DNA from 4 places in the Shewanella sp. 30m-14 genome. Region 3 is predicted to be linked to each of the others. Evidence: predicted binding sites of a transcription regulator. Region 3 holds the regulator's gene; each other region holds the start of a gene.
The links. The regulator sigma-54, encoded in region 3, starts transcription at its own class of promoters, with help from an activator protein. The targets are predictions, from matches to a motif close to GTTGGCACGNNNNTNGNNT.
Positions count from the first base shown of each region.

Region 1: a site for sigma-54 is predicted at 2,149-2,167, ahead of flgA (flagellar basal body P-ring formation chaperone FlgA). Genes of this name have one in related genera too.
Region 2: a site for sigma-54 is predicted at 2,129-2,147, ahead of ACVBIU_RS09970 (YggN family protein). Genes of this name have one in related genera too.
Region 4: a site for sigma-54 is predicted at 3,081-3,099, ahead of glnA (glutamate--ammonia ligase). Genes of this name have one in related genera too.

Region 1 is NZ_JBRILW010000015.1:59,406-64,504, forward strand. Features, by position in the region: gene ACVBIU_RS12590 (CheR family methyltransferase) at 106-945, opposite strand; gene ACVBIU_RS12595 (chemotaxis protein CheV) at 1,089-2,009, opposite strand; gene flgA (flagellar basal body P-ring formation chaperone FlgA) at 2,306-3,013, shown strand; gene flgM (flagellar biosynthesis anti-sigma factor FlgM) at 3,111-3,428, shown strand; gene ACVBIU_RS12610 (flagella synthesis protein FlgN) at 3,513-3,938, shown strand; gene ACVBIU_RS12615 (LPP20 family lipoprotein) at 4,641-5,087, opposite strand; gene ACVBIU_RS12620 (FlgO family outer membrane protein) at 5,088-5,099, opposite strand, start outside.
Region 2 is NZ_JBRILW010000011.1:32,106-37,204, reverse strand. Features, by position in the region: gene ACVBIU_RS09975 (LysR family transcriptional regulator) at 1-887, opposite strand, end outside; gene ACVBIU_RS09970 (YggN family protein) at 1,254-2,069, opposite strand; gene glsB (glutaminase B) at 2,340-3,254, opposite strand; gene ACVBIU_RS09960 (YggL family protein) at 3,254-3,580, opposite strand; gene trmB (tRNA (guanosine(46)-N7)-methyltransferase TrmB) at 3,631-4,344, opposite strand; gene mutY (A/G-specific adenine glycosylase) at 4,577-5,099, shown strand, end outside.
Region 3 is NZ_JBRILW010000005.1:10,992-16,090, forward strand. Features, by position in the region: gene ACVBIU_RS05160 (KpsF/GutQ family sugar-phosphate isomerase) at 1-488, shown strand, start outside; gene kdsC (3-deoxy-manno-octulosonate-8-phosphatase KdsC) at 490-1,041, shown strand; gene lptC (LPS export ABC transporter periplasmic protein LptC) at 1,038-1,595, shown strand; gene lptA (lipopolysaccharide transport periplasmic protein LptA) at 1,666-2,205, shown strand; gene lptB (LPS export ABC transporter ATP-binding protein) at 2,202-2,933, shown strand; gene ACVBIU_RS05185 (RNA polymerase factor sigma-54) at 3,071-4,534, shown strand; gene hpf (ribosome hibernation promoting factor) at 4,564-4,851, shown strand; gene ptsN (PTS IIA-like nitrogen regulatory protein PtsN) at 4,854-5,099, shown strand, end outside.
Region 4 is NZ_JBRILW010000008.1:105,742-110,840, forward strand. Features, by position in the region: gene ACVBIU_RS08230 (disulfide bond formation protein B) at 1-6, opposite strand, end outside; gene typA (translational GTPase TypA) at 658-2,469, opposite strand; gene glnA (glutamate--ammonia ligase) at 3,183-4,592, shown strand; gene ACVBIU_RS08245 (WD40/YVTN/BNR-like repeat-containing protein) at 4,693-5,099, opposite strand, start outside.

The sequences.
Region 1 (5,099 bases), on a different contig from region 3:
GATACTTGAAAGATTAGCTAGGAGACACATTCAACATCGAATGCTAGAGATAAAAAACGCGTCACAAAGACGCGTTAGTAGGAGCAGAGTCGAGCAAACAAAGCATTAGCCTCGTTTTTGATAGTAGATCCCAGGGTTACAACGCACCATATCAAATTCATCAGACAGACCCGCTATAGACTCGGACGCGCCTAGAAACAGTATGCCGTTAGGATTTAACGCGGCAGCAAATTGCCGTAGGATTTTCCGCTTTGCCTCTGGTGAAAAATAGATCAACACATTACGGCAAAAAATAATATCGAACTTGCCTAGTAAGGTATAACTTTCTAGCAGGTTATGGGCGCGAAAATTGACTAAGCGCTTAACGTTGTCTTTAACAACCATGTTGCCTGAGGGCAAAGCATCAAAAAACTGACGTTTGCGTTCATCAGACAAACCACGACCTAAGGCAAGATTATCGTATTGCGCATTTTTACAGCGCTCAAGCATAGAGGGTGACAAATCTGTTGCCAGAATACTTGCACTGGCGGGTAAGCTGCCAGGCTTGCGCTGTTGATGCTCTAATATTGTCATGGCTAACGAATACGGCTCTTGACCTGAAGAACAGGCTGCAGACCAGATTTTTACCGGTCGGCCTAAACGACTAAATGTGGGTAAAATCGTACTCGACAATAACTCGAAAGGATAACGGTCGCGAAACCATAAGGTTTCATTTGTCGTCATAGCATCGATAACTTCAGTGCGCAATTGGCGCTCAGTCGGTTTCATCGAATGCTTAACCACGTCTGATAAGGATGGCAAATTATATTTGCCCATAAGAGGTGCTAGTCGGCTACGCACCAGATACTGCTTATTTTCTCCCAACACAATACCGCTGTGCTGTTCTAAGAATAATCTAAATTGATTGTACTCATTCTCAGCAAGAGATTTATTCGCCACTCTAATATCCTAATTCAGTAAAACAAACCACAGTGGTCAATCAACATCGACCACGGGTAAAAACGAACGCAGGTTTATACCTTAGCATCAACACAAACACAAGCAAGCTATGGTTTATGCTGATACTAAATAACGGCAACTAATGGCAACTACAGGCTTAAATGCTTGTTTACCGCTGCGGCTAACTCATCAGGGTTAAACTTAGCGATAAAATCGTTAGCCCCCACCTTTTGCACCATCGCCTGATTAAACACACCGCTTAATGAAGTGTGTAATACCACTTTAATGTTTCTTAGCTTAGGATCATCACGAATTTCGGCGGTTAAGGTATAACCATCCATCTCTGGCATTTCAATGTCAGAAATAATCAATGGGATCTCAGTTGATACGTCATCAAGCTCTGCCGATATCGCCCGCAGTTTATTCAACGCTTCTCTACCGTCTTTGGCTGTATCTATTTGTAAATCGAGCGAAGTGAGCGCGCGAATAATTTGCTTACGAGCGACCGATGAGTCATCAATCACCATAATGTGGTAATGCTTATCACGGTCAATCGTTAAGGCATCATCCAGCTCTTTACTGGTGTTAGTGTTAACGGGTGAAATTTCATCAAGAATTCTCTCAACATCTAAAATCTCAACTAATTCGTTTTCAATTTCAGTCACCGCGGTCAGATAAGAGGATTTGCCCGCCCCTTGTGGTGGCGGCATAATGGCTTCCCAGTTCATATTAATAATTCGCTCAACTGAACTGACCAAGAAGCCCTGCACACTGCGGTTATATTCTGAGATAATAATGAAGCTGTTTTCAATATTCTCGATTGGACGACCACCGGTTGCCGCACTCAAGTCAATCACCGAAATCATCATACCGCGAACATGAGCAACGCCGCGCACCTTGGAGTTCAATTTTGGTAAGTTTGTTAAAGGTGGACACTGCAACACCTCTTTGACTTTAAAAACATTAATACCAAATCGTTGACGTCCATTTAGCTTAAATAACAATAATTCTAGGCGGTTTTGTCCAACCAATTGAGTCCGTTTATTGACTGATTCGAGAATATTCGACATACATTTTTTGCCTTGTACCTACTCATGTAGGCGATATCTATTTCAATTTAATTAGTGTGTGTAAATAGTCGTTATAATTTGGCTACACTCGGTGTATTTCACACAAGGTTTCACGCCATATTTCACACAACCATCACTTTTAGGCACATTAATTGCTTACTTGGAGCTATCCAAGCGAGTACGGCCTTTTCAGTCAAACTAATGACGCCAACCAATCCAAAAGGATAAAGATGACTGCAGTTCAGCACATAACACAATATTGTCGCATATTAGCGAATCAAGCCACTGCATTCATTATGAAAATCTACTTTTGCATCATTTTAGTTGTACTTTTGACCCCAATGGCGGCAACTGCCACTACAGCTGCCAGTATTCCATCTGTATCGACCATTTCTCAATTAGCTATAGCGGCTATTGAAGAAAAAATTGAAGCGCCTGATAAGGCAAAGATTAATATCAGCCCTCAGAGCCTAGATACGCGTGTCAACTTACCCAACTGCTACTTACCCATCACCGCCGAAATCGCCAGCGATCGTGCTATCCGCCGTAACAATACAGTTAAAATTAGCTGCAACAGTCCAGATTTAAGTTATCCATGGCAGATGTTCTTATCGGTAAGAGTGGAGATCCTGTACCCTGTTGTAGTCGCAAAATCGACCATGGGGCCGGGTGATCTGTTATCTAGAGACGATATTGCACTCGAATATATTGAGCAAACCACTTTGCGGGGCCAACAGTTTGAAAGTATCTCCGAAGTGATAGGGGCGAGATTAAAACGACGTGTCGCACCGGGGCACCCCATTTTTGCCAACCAACTCTGTATTGTGTGTAAAGGCGATAGCGTGTCGATATATGCGCGCTCTGACAATTTTGAAATTAAAACCGTTGGTGAAGCACTGCATGATGGCAACGTGGGTGATAAAGTTCGCATAAAAAATAGCCACTCCCATAAAAAACTCGATGCTCGCGTCACTGGCGTTGGCCAAGTCGAAGTAAGAATGTAAGAATGTACGAATAGAAGAATGTAAAAAGTCCTAAAGTAACCAGTGATGCTGCCGATAGCATGGGTAAGAAACTCTTTTTTAACTGTTGGATTTCAAAATGGCTATTGATATTAAACAAGTAAACCCTCACGCCAATACGCGAATTAGTACGGGTGCGAGTACCAAAGCAACATCAGCACAAACTGCGCCAACAACACCCACTCCCGCCGCACAGAAAGGCGACTCGGTGTCGATTACCGCACAGGCTCAACAGATCCAAAATGTACAAACTAAGATGGCTGACATGCCAGAAATAGACCAAAAGAAAGTAGACGAAATTAAAGCCGCAATTGCCGAAGGGCGTTACAAAATCGATCCAGATAAGCTTGCAAGTAACATCGCAAACTTTGAAAATAATCTTAAAGATTTAAAGTAAGCGCTATGTGCTAGCTTATGTGCAAAGTAGGACATAACGGGTCAAAGCAGCGAACTCAATAGAGCGAAAATTAACAAGGCCATTATGACAAATTTATCTCAACTCCTTAGCTCACAACACCAAGTGTTGACTGAGCTAAACGCGGTTATTAGCCAAGAAAAACAAGCCTTGCATGCTCAGCAAGCCGATGTTTTGTTGTCGTTAGCCAGCACTAAGGCAAACCTATTGGCTAGCCTTAAACAAAATGATGAGATGATTGCCGTTCAGCCTGATCTAGCCTTATTAAAAACCGATCCTACATTATCTACACAAGTGACCGACACCAAAGTCTTATTAGCCGAGTGCCAACAACTCAATGCTGAAAATGAGTCACTGATTGAATTAAGTTTAGCCAGCTTAAATCGATTCTCACAAGCGCTACAGGTAAGCCGAAATGCGTCGAGCCTAACTTACGATGGCAAAGGAAAAACCTCTAGTATTTCAACGCTTGGAAATAATTTAAAAGCTTAACGGTTTTAAATGAAGGACGCTTCGCTGCGAGGACGTGACTTTGTCTCAATTGAATGTCACTTCGAGAGCGTCGCGTTGCGACTTCTAGATCCTAGGTTAAAGCTAAGACAGGAAACGCGAAGACGAACGGCCTTCGGCCTTACGGCAACATGACTGTTTAATTTAATTGAAGGTCACTACAGAACGCTTCGCTTACACAAAAGCAAAGAGCCTAGACATTACAGAGCCCACCGTAACAACTAACATAACGTATCATCGCAATTGTAGCTTGAGCTGTAGCTTGAGCTGTAGCTTCGGCTTTAGCCCATCAAAGCTTACGTATCACTTCAAAACTGACGGCATAAAGGCCGACCTACTTTATAAAGAAGGTACGAGGAAAGGCAGGTACTAGGTTAAAGCTAAGACGGGAAACGCGAAGACGAACGGCCTTCGGCCTTACGGCACGTGACTGTTTAATTTAATTGAAGGTCACTACGGAGCGCTTCGCTTAAGGAAAAGAAAAACGACGGCATTAATGCCGACCTACGAAAAAAGAAGGTTCTAGGTTCTAGGTTCTAGGTTCTAGGTTCTAGGTTCTAGCAAAGCATAAAGATCAAAGCAATTGCATAAATAAAACCAATGCAAGCTTTTGACTTTTCTTGCGCTTTTCCTAGGACCTAGAAGCGAAGCGTCCTCGAAGTGAGCCTGCGAACGCCCTGCCCCTTAAAAATACGTAATTTCTTTCACTCGTTGCGAGCGGTGTTGCTGCTGATATAGTGCCCATACTTGCTCAAAATCTAACTCTAGTTCCGTCACATAATGCTCACCAGCAGGATAACTTTTTACTATTTTAGCACCACGAATAACGCCCGATACAGACGCTTGAATTTCATCACTAGATAACATCCAGTCACTCATCTGGCTACTTGCACTCAATTGTTGACCATAAACCTGCTCTGCAAGTTCGCGATACGCCGCAATTTTCGAGGCTTGCATTGCCATTAATACACGCTGAGAATGTTCAGCTGCAGGTTGAGTGTCCAGCGGTGCATAACCGATTGCGCTCAACTTGGGAAAAGAGCGTGGCGCCTCTGTTTCATACTGCACATAGCGGTCTTGTGCCGAGCATGCACAAAGGGTTAACGCGGCACATAAAATAACGGCTTTCATCTATTTATCCCC
Region 2 (5,099 bases), on a different contig from region 3:
CCGATATGATCTTTTATAAAATCAATAAAGGCACTGACCTTTGGTGCTAAGTGTTTACGTCTTGGGTAAACCGCTTGTAATGGCAAATGATGAGTCAACTGCCAGTCTTCAAGAATTGGCACCAGAGTCCCCTTTTCCAGCTCATCTTCAAGCAGATAGCTTGCTAGATAAACCACACCGAGTCCGCTTACCGCCGCCGACTTTAATGCTGGGGCATTATCGACTCTGAAATTACCTGTTACGCCAATCTCACAGTAATCATCACCTTGCTTAAATTGCCAGATACTGTGCTCATGCCATTCACCTTGATATACCAAGCAGTTATGGTCTACTAACTGCTCTGGGCGGCTAGGTACACCATGCTTCTCTACATATGATGGCGACGCGGCTAACAAGAACTGGCATTTCATCAGTGGTCTTGCAACCATCCCAAGTGGCAATTGCTCTGACATCGTAAGTAGTAGGTCTAAACCTTCACTAACCACGTCGACTTTATGGTCAAGTAAGCTAACTTGAAGTTCGAGCTCTGGATGCTTAGCCATAAACTCTGGCAAAGCAGGGATGATGTGCATGGTACCGAATGACTGAGAAATACCCACTTTCAATACGCCTCGGGTAGCATCATTAAGATTATGAACGCTAGCAACAGCTTGGTCGGCATCTCTTAATAACTCTTCTCCTTGGGCATACAATAGATGGCCCGCCTCAGTTAAACTCAAGCTTCTTGTGGTACGTTGAATCAATTGAACACCAAGCTTATGCTCCAGATCGGCCACTTGGGTACTTACTTTAGACTTTGATATGCCTAACTTTCTCGCCGCAGAGCTAAAACTGCCCGCTCGAGCCACATGGGTAAAAATTGCGATTGGTTCTAAAAGTTCTAACATGTAAATCGCCTTAAGGTGTTTACGACAGTAATAGTACTTCCATCGCTAAGACATGCTGTTTTCTATTAAAAACAATATCTTAAGTGAATATATGTACGCTAGAGTAGAGTTTGTATTATGTAACCAATAGTTGGTTTTTGTTTTTATTTTTAGAAGTATACCAAAAAATCCCCATAACTCATCAAATATGTAGTTTGGGCTAGGTACAAAGGGGATCGGTAGTACAAAAGTCTAGTGAGGCTTTAAATGTAAAAACCCCTGCATAAAGGGGGGATGCAGGGGAGGTTGCAAATCAATCAAGGCAACAGCTTTACTTCATTGTTTTACCAAGCGTATATCTTAGTAACGAGTCCAGTGAAGTAATGTTTACTCAAGCATAGTGGTATTAGAGGATTCAACTAAAGGATAGCTAGCAAGTTCTGGGATCTCGTCACGCAACTGTTGCTCCAGTACCACTAAGGTTTTAAATCTTTCGCATAGCTTTTCGCCACGGGCTTCTAGATCAGCGGCTTGCTGCTCCATCTGCATCTCGATATCATCACCAATGGTTTCCATCTTTTGAGAAAAAGAGTCCATCTTCTGTTCAAAGCTATCACCGGCGCCCGACATCATTTGTGCGCCTAAAGTCATCATCATGCTGCCGAGTGAGTTCTGCACTAACTCTTCCATCTCTTGCTCAAACTCCTCTCCAAAGGCATCTTCTAGTGATGACTCTGTCGAGCCAAGGTAAAACGTATCGCCATGTTGGTACGCTACGCTTTCGATTCGTTGCTCAAGACCTGACATCATTTCGTCAATCTTAGCACCTGCGCTATCACCTAACAGTGGGGTTAACGCAAGACTCACTGCAGAAGAAGCCATTCCAACCGCATCATTAACCAGTTCAATCACCTCAGGTACTTGCGAAGAAACCTCTTGTGAATACTGACTCACTAATGCTTGCTGCTGTTTATTAAGTGACACTTGCTTGCCATTAACAAATAGCTCATCCATTTCGATGCGATACTTTTCATCACCAACCTCACTGACAATCAGTTTCTTAGGCTCTACCGTGACGTCATAATTAAGCGCGACTTCGCACTCTTTATTCATTGACTGGTCGCTATGAGCGGCAACGGTTTGTAGACTCGTTGCTGATAGCAACACGGCTGAGATCCCAACAGAGGTAAGTAGTTTTTTCATCGCATCAATCCTTTATCGCTATAGTCTGTATGATATTATTTTCAATCTTGATGTAAATAAAGCACAGACCATGCCAAACAAGCTAACACCATGTTTTTAAAGGTTATCACTTGAGTTGTATAGAGGTGATACACGCTGCTAAATAATATATTTGGCCAATTAAGCTAACAATTGGCCAAATATCAAAAACAGCTGATGTTGATACTGATGTAGGAACTAATTGTAGAAACTGACTATAGTGACTGGCTGTAGACAATTGACTGAGTAAAACTAAAAAATCGAACGGCCTAAAGTCTGACTCAAGGCTTCTAACACTGCCGTGCCCGCTAAAGAGTTGCCATTGGCATCAAGCTCCGGAGACCAAACACATACAGACATGTCACCAGGGATCACCGCGATAATGCCACCGCCGACACCGCTCTTACCCGGCATACCGACGCGATAAGCGAACTCACCCGCACCGTCATAAAGGCCGGATGTGGCTAATAACGCATTTAACTGCCGATTCTGTACAGGACTAATTAACTGTTTACCAGCAAGGCTTTTACCTGAGTTAGCTAAGTAAAACATAGCACGGGAAAGATCTGCGCAGCTCATGCGAAGTGAGCAATAGTGAAAGTAGCTGTGCAACACAGTATCAACGTCGTTATTAAAATTACCGAATGATTTCATCAAGTAAGCTATCGCGGCGTTTCTTGCGCTGTGTTGATATTCAGATGCGGCAACGATTTTATCGTATCCCACTCTATTGTTTTCACTTAAACCACGAACAATCTCAAGCATACGGTGCTTAGGCGCACCTAAACGACTTTGCAAAAGATCGGCAATAACCAGCGCACCAGCATTGATAAATGGATTTCGCGGTAAGCCTTTTTCCAATTCAACTTGAACTAAAGAGTTAAAAGAATGGCCTGAGGGTTCTTTACCGACTCTCGACCAAATCTCATCTTCTTCATACAGCATTAGCGCCAAGGTAAGACTAAATACCTTAGAAATACTCTGAATTGAAAAGGGCTCGAGATAATCTCCAGCCCCTATAGTGACACCGTCAGAGGTCGTCACTGCAATACCTAACTTATTAGCATCAACTTGGGCAAGGGCTGGAATATAGTCAGCCACTTTACCCTGTCCTAGAAGAGGTCGTACTTTTTCTAGGATCTCTTCAAGTAATGCCAATTCAGGCATTAGCCCCACCAAATATCGTAAAGCTCGCCAATTTCGAGATCAGATACAGGTTGAGCGTCAAAGAATGCTTTAACTGCAGCTCGGTGCTCTTCTGTACACTTGCCGATACCTTGAGTGGCAATAATACCTTCCCACTCTTTGTGTCCACCGCCGTGATAACCTAGGTCGTTAGGTTCAATCACTTCATCGATAAACTGATCAACGATTGCATCAATTTGCTCTTCTGTTACTGACTCATTAAAAATCCAGTTAACGTCAAATCCAAACTCTTGGAACTCATCAACGCGTAATTTCTTACGTAAGCGACGGCTACGGTTTGCTGCCATGGTTGTTCTCCTAGATAGCTTATTTACAGTATATAAATTCGGTTTAGCGCTTAAACACGCTCAAACATAAGATCCCAAACCCCATGACCTAAACGGTGGCCACGCGCTTCGAATTTAGTCAATGGACGATGATCTGGACGTTCAACAACATCACCTGTCTCAGATTGGTTTTTATAACCAGGCGCGGCATTCATCACTTCTAGCATATGTTCGCTGTAGTTTTCCCAATCTGTTGCCAGATGGAATACACCGCCAACCTTAAGTTTCTTGCGGATCAATTCAGCAAATGGTGCTTGAACGATACGGCGCTTATGATGACGAGTTTTATGCCAAGGATCTGGGAAGAACAATTGCACACAAGCCAGACTGCCTTCAGCAATGCTATTTTCAAGTACTTCAATTGCATCATGGTGATAAACACGTAAGTTAGTCACGCCCGCTTCAGCAGCTTCTGCCAAGCATGCACCGACGCCGGGTTTATGCACTTCGATACCGATAAAGTTAAGCTCAGGAGCCGCCTTAGCCATTTCTACCAATGACGCGCCCATGCCAAAGCCGATCTCTAGAACGGTATCTGCTTCACGACCAAATACTTCGACTAAATCAATCGATTCTGGAGTGTAATCTAGGCCCATGATTGGCCATTGCTGCTCCATTGCTTGAGCTTGGCCTTTAGTTAAACGGCCCTCTCTCAATACAAAGCTTCTCACTTTGCGAAGGTATTTACCTTCTTCATTGAATTCAGCGGTTGTTACGTCGCTCATTTTCGCCCTCGCTTAAGACAGCATAATTTAAAAAAGAAAGGCATTATCCAAAGTTCAACCTTCAGTGCAAGCCTTATTGTGGCGAAATTATACCAATAATCTCAGTTTGTGCGAGCAGTGCCTTTGCTTTACAGCTAAATAAGCCATATTTTGCTTACAACTCCAGCCACTTTGCCATAAAAAGCCCTGTGCTTTGCTTGTTTAAACCCTAGGCTAAAGTTACACTGCGCCGATGAAAACTACCGCGCTTTTTTCAACAAGAATTATCGAATGGTACGACAACTTTGGTCGTAAACAACTTCCTTGGCAACTCAATAAAACCCCATATAAAGTATGGATTTCAGAGATCATGCTCCAGCAAACGCAAGTTGCTACGGTTATCCCCTATTTCGAAAAGTTTATCGCACGATTTCCAGATATTGATAGCCTAGCCTGTGCCGAGCAGGACGAAGTGCTGCATCACTGGACTGGACTTGGTTATTACGCGCGCGCCAGAAACCTACATAAAGCCGCACAAATAATGCAGTCTGATTTTAATGGCGAGTTTCCAACTCACTTTGATGATGTTTTGGCATTACCTGGTATTGGTCGTTCAACGGCAGGTGCAGTGCTTTCGCTATCTTTAGGACTCAACTTTGCTATTCTCGACGGTAATGTGAAGCGTGTTTTAGCTCGCCATGGTGCAATCGAAGGCTGGCCAGGTAAAAAACCTGTCGAGCAGCAACTTTGGCAATTAACCGAAATGTTAACCCCAG
Region 3 (5,099 bases):
TAGTCATGGGCGATGCCCTAGCGGTTGCGTTATTGCAAGCGCGCGGCTTTACTCAAGATGACTTTGCACTGTCTCACCCCGGCGGTAGCCTAGGGCGAAAATTGCTACTTAAAGTCAGTGATGTCATGCATAAGGGCTGTGAGTTACCAAGTGTGCAAAATGATATCTGTATTACTGAGGCGCTGTACGAGATCTCTAAAAAAGGCTTAGGCATGACAGCGGTTGTTGATGCCAGCAACACCTTAGTCGGTATTTTCACCGATGGTGACCTACGCCGGGTTATCGACGCTGAAGTCAATTTACGCACTACTCCTATCGCAGAGGTGATGACTAAAGGCTGCGTCACCATTACCGATAACGTGCTTGCAGCAGAAGCATTAAAAGTCATGGATACTAAGAGTATTAATGGTTTAATCGTGATTAACGACAAACAACAGCCTGTTGGCGCATTAAACATGCTAGATATGGTCAAAGCAGGAGTAATTTAATATGTCCAAGCAAGGTTTATACGGCCCTATTAGCGATGTAGTCTGGCAAGCAGCCAGCAAGATAAAACTACTCATTTGCGATGTTGATGGCGTGTTTTCCGACGGCCTAGTCTATATGAGCAACAGCGGTGAAGAACTTAAAACATTCCATACTCGTGATGGATATGGCGTACGCTCAGTATTATCTAGTGGCATCCAAGTGGCGATTATCACCGGTCGTAAATCACAAATCGTTGAAGACAGGTTTACCGCTCTAGGCGTTACCCACATCTACCAAGGTGTCGATAACAAGTTAGCCCCCTATAATGAACTGCTATCACTTTATAATGTTAGCCCTGAAGAGGTCGCTTATATTGGTGATGACATGGTGGACTTGCCCGTTATGCAGCAGGTTGGTCTTTCCGTTTGTGTGGCCGATGGTCACCCATATGTAAAACAACATGCAAAAATGACCACCCATATTAAAGGCGGCCACGGCGCCCTACGCGAACTCACTGATTTACTACTATTAAGCCAAGACAAGTTTGACTCAGCTCATGGGATGAGTATATGAACCGCGTCACCCTTGCGATAATCGCACTTTTTGGCACTGCACTTTTGCTCTATTGGCAAGTTCAGTCTAAAAAAAGCGAGCAGGAGCTGAATATCGATACAAGTCAGCGACCCGACTATATTATCGATGATCTACGTAGCATCGAATATAACGAGTTAGGCTTCATCAATAGCGAAGTAACAGCGAAACACATGGAACACTTTGATAGCGTCAATATGACCTATTTTACTGAGCCTGTTTATCTCATTTACCCTGATGATGGCCTAGCCGAATGGCGACTTAAAAGTGATAAAGGCAGCCTGAATAAAGTCACTGGCAAGGTAACGCTAGAAAACAATGTTATTATCGACTCGATTAGCCCAGAAGAGCCGATACAGACGTTAAGCACCAGCTATTTAGATCTTGATTTGAATACTATGATCATGACGTCAGATGAAATTATCCACGTCACTGGCAACGAATTCGTCATTCAAGGTGTAGGCTTATATGCCGACCTGAATGCCCAGAGCGTAAAACTAATCAGCCAAGTAGAAGGTATCTACGAAGCTCAGTAACGCCAACATATTGAACAATTTTACACTCATACTAGCTAAAGAAAACGCTTTAGCTGAGTAGAAGGACGCTATGAAATACAATCAATCTATCCTTGCAGGCCTATTTTGTCTGCTCAGTTTCAGCTCTGTTGCTAAAGTTGATGACCTGATGCAAGAGGTGAAAATTGCGGCCGCTAGCCAAGAAGCTGATATCAAGAATAATCAGGTTATCTTTTTTGGGCCTGTCGAAGTCACTCAGGGCACAATCAAGATGAATGCCGATAAGCTACGGGTTTTCTCAAAAGAAGATAAGAGCGGTAAAACGCTTGTGGCGACTGGTAACCCAGCCACTTACACCCAAATAATGGATGATGGACGCCCGGCAACGGCTAGCGCAAAAGAGATCCGCTACGAACTTGCTACGCGCACACTCACCTTAGTCGGCGAAGCCACCCTAGCGCAAGACGGTAGCCAGGTCACAGGTAACCGCATTAAATACAACATCAGTTTGCAACAGCTTATTGCAGAAAGTACTGGCAAGGGCGATGACAGAGTTATCACCATTATTCAGCCTGAAACCTATCAGGAAGAGAAACCAGAATCGCCAGCGAAAAAGCAGGAACAGCAATGAACCAAATCACCTTAAAAGCGGTCAATCTTGCTAAGAGCTATAAAAATCGTGCCGTCGTACAAGATGTTAGCTTAACCGTAAAGACAGGTCAGATTGTTGGTTTGCTTGGCCCAAACGGTGCAGGAAAAACAACGACATTCTACATGGTGGTTGGCCTAGTACAGAGTGATAAGGGTAAGATCTTTATTGATGATGACGATCTTACGCTCGATCCTATGCATTTACGCGCCCGTAAAGGTATCGGTTACCTACCTCAGGAAGCCAGTATTTTTAGAAAGCTGTCAGTACGTGACAACATCATGGCCGTCTTACAGACTCGTCATGACATCAATAACGAGCAACGTGAAGAACAACTTGAGCATCTACTCGAAGAGTTTCATATCACTCACATTCGTGACAGCCAAGGTATGGCATTGTCTGGAGGCGAACGCCGCCGGGTAGAAATTGCTCGGGCACTCGCAGCTAATCCAAAGTTTATCTTGTTAGATGAGCCGTTCGCGGGTGTTGACCCCATTTCAGTTATCGATATTAAAAAAATTATTGAACAACTTAAGAGTCGCGGTCTGGGCGTACTGATCACCGATCATAATGTTCGCGAAACTTTGGACGTTTGTGAGCGTGCTTACATAGTAAGCCACGGAAATCTGATTGCTGAAGGTACACCTGCCGAAATCTTGGACAACCAACAGGTTCGAGCGGTGTACTTAGGTGAACAATTCAGGCTATAGTTAATTCACAGTATGGAAGCTGAAAAACTCAATATGGAATTATTTCCAAAAAAAAATCAACGTGTTGAGTTTTTGAGCAACCTTCGCCAGTTCAACGAGCTTTAACGTTTAACTACAGTGTAGGGAATAGCGGTAAAATGAAAGCGTCACTCCAGCTCAAAATGGGTCAACAGCTCACTATGACTCCCCAGTTACAACAGGCCATTCGCCTGTTACAACTGTCTTCTTTAGAGCTGCAACAAGAGATCCAACAAGCATTAGATTCTAATCCGTTACTGGAGCTAGATGAAGAGCAGTCAGATGGCGATATGATCAACGATGAAGATCACTCTGTAAATGACTCTAATAGTGAACTCACCCAAGATAGCGCAAGCGTTGACACCTCCGAAGCCCTCACCCAAGATTCCATGCCCGATGACCTGCCTATGGATACCACTTGGGATGAAGTCTACACCGTTTCCTCTAATGCTAGCTCAGGCGTAAGTCGTGAAGATGACATGCCATTCCAAGGCGAGACTAGCGAAGGCTTATATGAGCATCTTGAGTGGCAAAAGAACCTCACCCCATTTTCAGATAACGATCTTGCTATCGCCACCGCGATTATTGATGCGATCGATGAACGAGGTTATTTAACCCAGAGCTGTGACGAAATTCTCGAAGCGATGGGCGATCCTGAAACTGAACTCGATGAAGTCGAAGCCGTTTTAAAACGAATTCAACATTTTGATCCTATCGGTGTTGCCGCCCGCAACTTAAGTGAATGCCTACTTATCCAGCTAGCACAATATGCCGCAGATACACCGCACATTGAAAATGCAAGATTACTGATTAAAGACTATTTAGACCTTATTGCGGGGCGTGATTTTAGGCAGTTAATGCGTAAAACCAAACTCAAAGAGGATGATTTACGTGAGGCGATCACACTGATCCAAACTCTTAACCCAAGACCTGGGCTTGCCATTGCACGCAGTAAAGATGAATACGTCATTCCCGACGTGTCTGTCAGCAAGAAAAAAGGTCGCTGGGTGGTAGAGCTAAATCCTGACTATATGCCTAAGATTAATGTTAATCAGCATTACGCATCAATGGCGCGTAGCACAACGAATCAGGCCGACGGTCAATTTATCCGTGGCCACCTGCAAGAAGCTAAGTGGTTTATAAAGAGCCTGGAAAGCCGCAACGACACCTTATTGAAAGTGACAAACTGTATCGTCAAATTCCAGCAAGGCTTTTTTGAGTTCGGTGAAGAAGCCATGAAACCTATGGTACTCAATGACATTGCCGAAGCTGTTGAAATGCATGAATCTACCATTTCACGCGTTACCACACAGAAGTACATGCACACCCCAAGGGGCATTTTTGAACTAAAATATTTCTTCTCAAGCCATGTGGGTACCGACGATGGCGGAGAATGCTCATCGACAGCAATTAGGGCATTTATTAAGAAATTAGTCGCAGCTGAAAACCAGAGGAAACCGTTAAGCGATAGCAAAATGGCCCAGCTTCTGGCTGAACAAGGGATTAAAGTTGCTAGACGTACGATTGCAAAATATCGAGAAGCGATGCTGATCCCGCCCTCAAACCAACGTAAGAGTTTATAACTCAAAATTAGGCACATGGAGGATCGATAATGCAAATCAACCTGACAGGACATCACATCGAAATCACCGATTCACTACGCGGTTATGTAGAAGAGAAATTTACAAAGCTTGAACGACATTTCGATCAGATCAATAATGTGCACGTTATTTTGAATGTACAAAAAATGCAGCAGATTGCCGAAGCTAAAATTCACCTTAAAAAAGGGGAAGTATTTGCTATTTCGGAACATGCAGATATGTATGCTGCAATAGACTCCCTGATCGATAAACTAGATCGTCAGGTTATTAAACACAAAGAGAAGCTGACTAAACACTAACGATGGAACTAAGTACCATCCTGCAGCCGGAGTGCACTACCTGCGCCACTCCGGGCAGTAAGAAAAAAGTACTGGAGTTAATCAGTGACATTGCCGCTGTCCAGTACCCAACCCTTTCTTCACAAGAGATCTTTGAAAGTCTCTTGGCACGAGAGAAAATGGGTAGCACGGGAATAGGTAATGGTATAGCGATTCCTCATGGAAGGCTGTCGAATATAGAACGTCCAGTTGCAGTATTAGTTAAATGT
Region 4 (5,099 bases), on a different contig from region 3:
CATCATAGTGTTCTCACAAGTTACCGGCAGGCACTAACATGCCCCAAGTGGCGATCAACCAAATCCCCATGCTCATTAAAATGCTCAGAGCCAAAAAAATATGCGCCATTTTTTGTTTGTGAGGTTTAAAGGCAACCAAGAAACAAGCAATAAAAATTAGGCAAAAAAGTAGAAATTCCACAACTTTCTCCAATAGAGTTCACTCGAACTCAATTCAAAAATGCGCTTAGTAATAAGCCAAATATCGGCTAAAAATGTCGACAGCATTCGCTGTAATACTTGGTAATTTGTAGTGCAAGTTACTCAAGCTGAGACTAAATTACGGTAAATCTACTGAAAAAAATGTGCCCCAACCGCCATACCTCTAAATGAGTATTAGCGTGTTCTGATTTTTGCTAAGCAGGTTCATTTATCACTAAATTAGTGAGCGCTAGCGCTTACACACAATTGATGAGAGAGCGGCGATTCACACTCTAAAGCGAGTTGTGACCCTAGGCTAAAAGTATGAATTAATGGGATTTAAAACAAAGATCTGGATATAGGGTGAGCAATGCCACTAAACACACGCTACTGCAGATAACAAAAAAGCCCCCAACATTTGCATGTTGGGGGCTTTCAATACTTAACCTGGTTACAGGTTGAAGCTAAACGCGGTCATTACTTACGGTTATGACGCTTACGCTCGTTTTCAGTCAAGTAACGCTTACGAACACGGATGTTCAGCGGAGTTACTTCTACTAATTCGTCATCATCGATGAACTCAAGCGCTTGCTCTAGTGTCATTTCGATATGCGGAGTTAGTACCTGTGCTTCGTCAGTACCAGATGCACGCATGTTAGTTAGCTGCTTACCTTTCAAACAGTTAACTGTTAGGTCGTTAGCGCGTGCATGAAGACCAACTACTTGACCTTCGTATACTTCTGATGCGTGAGTAATAAACAGACGACCACGCTCTTGTAGACCGAATAGTGCGAATGTTAGTGCTTTACCAGTAGCGTTAGAGATCAATACACCACGTGCACGTTGACCAATATCACCGCCTTTCAAAGGACCGTAGTGGTCGAATGAATGGTAAATAAGACCAGTACCAGAAGTCGCTGTCATGAACTCAGTTTGGAAACCAATTAGACCACGGCTAGGGATAACGAAGTCGATACGTACACGACCCTTACCGTCTAACTGCATGTCCTTCATGTCACCCTTACGGATACCAAGCTTCTCGATCACTGCACCTTGATGCGCTTCTTCAACGTCAACAGTTAGTGTTTCGAACGGCTCACACATCTCGCCATCGATCTCTTTAACGATAACTTCTGGACGAGAAACAGCTAGCTCGTAACCTTCACGACGCATGTTTTCAATCAAGATTGAAAGGTGAAGCTCACCACGGCCTGATACGCGGAAACGATCTGGGCTGTCAGTTTCTTCAACGCGCAATGCTACGTTGTGTACTAGCTCTTGTTGTAGACGCTCAAGGATGTTACGTGAAGTTACGTACTTACCTTCTTTACCCGCAAACGGAGAAGTGTTTACCTGGAATGTCATTGTTAGTGTTGGTTCATCAACAGACAATGGAGGTAATGCTTCTACGTTAGTAGGGGCACAAATTGTGTCAGAAATCTGTAACTGGCCAAGACCAGTAATCGCAACGATGTCACCAGCGTTAGCATCTGTAACTTCGTGACGCTCTAGACCCATGTAACCTAATACCTGGCCGATTTTACCGTTACGTTTCTTGCCGTCAGCGCCAAGTACAGTAACTTGTTGGTTAGTCTTAACACTACCACGCTTGATACGACCAATACCGATAACACCCACGTATGAGTTGTAGTCGATTTGAGAGATTTGCATCTGGAAATCACCTTCAGCATCAGCATCTGGTGAAGAAACTTTTTCAACGATCGTTTCGAAAAGTGGCGTCATATCTGCGCTAGTTTCGTCTGGATCTAATGTTGCAAAACCGTTTAGTGCAGAAGCATAAACGATTGGGAAATCTAGCTGCTCATCGGTAGCGCCTAGGTTGTCGAACAAGTCAAATACTTGGTCAATAACCCAATCAGGACGTGCGCCAGGACGGTCAATCTTGTTAATAACAACGATTGGCTTAAGACCTTGAGCAAAAGCTTTCTTAGTCACGAAGCGAGTCTGTGGCATTGGACCATCCACAGCGTCAACTAGTAGTAATACTGAGTCAACCATAGATAGAACACGCTCTACCTCACCACCGAAATCGGCGTGACCTGGGGTATCAACGATGTTGATACGGTAATCGTTCCACTTGATGGCAGTGTTCTTGGCCAGAATCGTGATACCACGTTCCTTTTCAAGATCATTTGAATCCATCACCCGCTCAGTGGCTTCTCCTCGAGACTCAAGGGTTCCTGACTGCGCCAGCAACTTATCAACCAAGGTAGTCTTACCATGGTCAACGTGTGCAATAATGGCGATGTTACGTAAATTCTCTAACACGGCTAAACCTCTTACCATCGGTATAATATATAGGGGGGGTTACTGCCAACGACTAAAACCAATCTAGTATAGTAGTTGCAATAAAAAGCGTGACATTCTACTCTAGCTCAGCGTTATCTCACAGGATTATTTTTAACCAATCGTTAAAAATAACTCTTTCGCATTGATTTTTTTTGCCTTAACGTCTGCTTTTTACACACTTTTTTATACTTTAGTTGTGTGACACTATTAGGTCATCCTAGACAAACACTCCTCCTTAAATTCATCATTTTCACCTTTTAAAGCTATTTTAAGCCTCAAATTCCGCTAGAAAACAACGGATATTCTCTTCACAAAAAAACAAAAAACATGACTGTCCTTAATCCTAATAACACTTATTGAAAATCTAATGTTATTTGCTTGACCTCCCCCCTATAAAATTACTCATGGCTTAGTTATTCTGTGTAACGATTTTTAGCGAGACGCCAACAGTTGATTACAGGGAAAATAGCGGCTGCACTGTTATAGCGCGTGCACCATCTCGATCCATCCCGCGCACCATTACGGTGCAACAAGGATATCAGCATCGAGAACAAAAATATTATCACCCTTAATTATCAGTGAGTTACAAATTTGGCATAAGTCTCGCTTTAAGAATGCCAGAATCGCATTAAGCGCTAAATATTAAAGATAAAACAAAGGGACGCCCCTTTACCCTACTCGGAGACTTTAGAATGTCAGCAGAATCAGTTTTACAACAACTAAAAGAATTAGAAGTTAAGTTTGTTGATTTACGTTTTACCGATACGATAGGTAAAGAGCAGCACGTAACCATTCCAACTCACCAAGTCGATGCTGACTTTTTTGAAGACGGTAAAATGTTTGACGGTTCTTCAATCCAAGGTTGGAAAGGCATTAATGAATCAGACATGGTATTGATGCCAGATCCTGCAAGTTTTGTACTTGACCCTTTCACGGCAGAAACTACTGCTAACATTCGTTGTGACATCCTAAACCCTGGCACAATGACCGGTTACAACCGTGACCCACGCTCTATTGCTAAAAAAGCAGAAGACTACCTACGTTCAACAGGTATTGCTGACACCGTATTGGTAGGTCCTGAGCCAGAATTCTTCCTATTTGACGATGTTAAGTTCGGCGCTGACATGTCTGGTTGTTTCTACAAGGTTGATGCTGAAGAAGCAGCTTGGAACTCAGGTACTAGCTACGATGGTGGCAACAAGGGTCACCGTCCAGGCGTGAAAGGTGGTTACTTCCCAGTAGCACCAGTAGACTCTTCACAAGACATCCGTAGTGCTATGTGTTTAGTGCTAGAAGAGATGGGTCAAGTTGTTGAAGCGCATCACCATGAAGTTGCTACAGCGGGCCAAAACGAGATCGCGACACGTTTCAACTCACTAACACTTAAGGCCGATGAAGTTCAGGTACTTAAGTATGTTGTTCACAACGTGGCCCACGCTTACAACAAGACAGCGACATTTATGCCTAAGCCAATCGTTGGCGACAACGGTAGCGGTATGCACGTGCATCAGTCTCTTGCGAAAGATGGCGTTAACTTGTTCGCAGGTGACAAGTACGGTGGATTGAGCGAAACAGCTCTATTCTACATCGGTGGTGTGATTAAGCATGCGCGTGCAATTAACGCATTTGCTAACCCATCGACAAACTCATACAAGCGTCTTGTACCACACTTCGAAGCGCCTGTTATGCTTGCTTACTCAGCAGCTAACCGCTCTGCTTCTATCCGTATCCCAGTGGTACCAAGTGCAAAAGGTCGTCGTATCGAAATCCGTTTTGGTGACCCAGTGGCTAACCCATACTTAGCGTTCTCTGCAATGCTAATGGCTGGCCTTGACGGTATCCAGAATAAGATCCACCCAGGTGAAGCAATGGATAAAGATCTATACGATCTTCCAGCTGAAGAAGCAGCAGAAATCCCAACAGTTGCCACTTCACTAGAAAACGCACTTGAGTGTCTAGACGCTGACCGTGAGTTCCTAACTCGTGGCGACGTATTCACTAACGACTTTATCGACTCTTACATCGCCCTTAAGTCTGCTGATGTTGAGCGCATCAACCAAACAACTCACCCAGTAGAATTCGAGCTTTACTACAGCTTGTAATCCTCTGAGTGACCCGCTAACCACTCGTAAGTGATTAGTCTTTAAAGCCCTAAACAGTCATGTTTGGGGCTTTTTTATTTAGCAGGTAAATGACTAATCTTTAAAACTGATACACCGCAACACGGCCATTATGCCCTGCAGCAACTAGTGTATTGCCCTCGATAGCCAAAGTAAAAAATCCCTGAGACTCACCGTTAATCAGCAGTGGCTGCCAACTATAACCATGATCATGAGAAATATCGGTTGATAGCTTACCGGTGGCAATACAGGTTTCTTCGTAGCACACCATAGCGCTGCGCAAACCTGGGGTTGTGCCGGGGGCTTTATGCCACACATAGCCCTTTTTATACACCATATTGGCAGCATGCTTATCACGCTGCTGATAATCGCCTCCCAGTACAAATAGATCATCTAGATGATTAAATGCCAGCGCATAACCACCGGCAGTTTGAGTATCATCATAAAGTGCGATTGGATGCCGACGCCAATGCGTGCCTGAATCGGCGG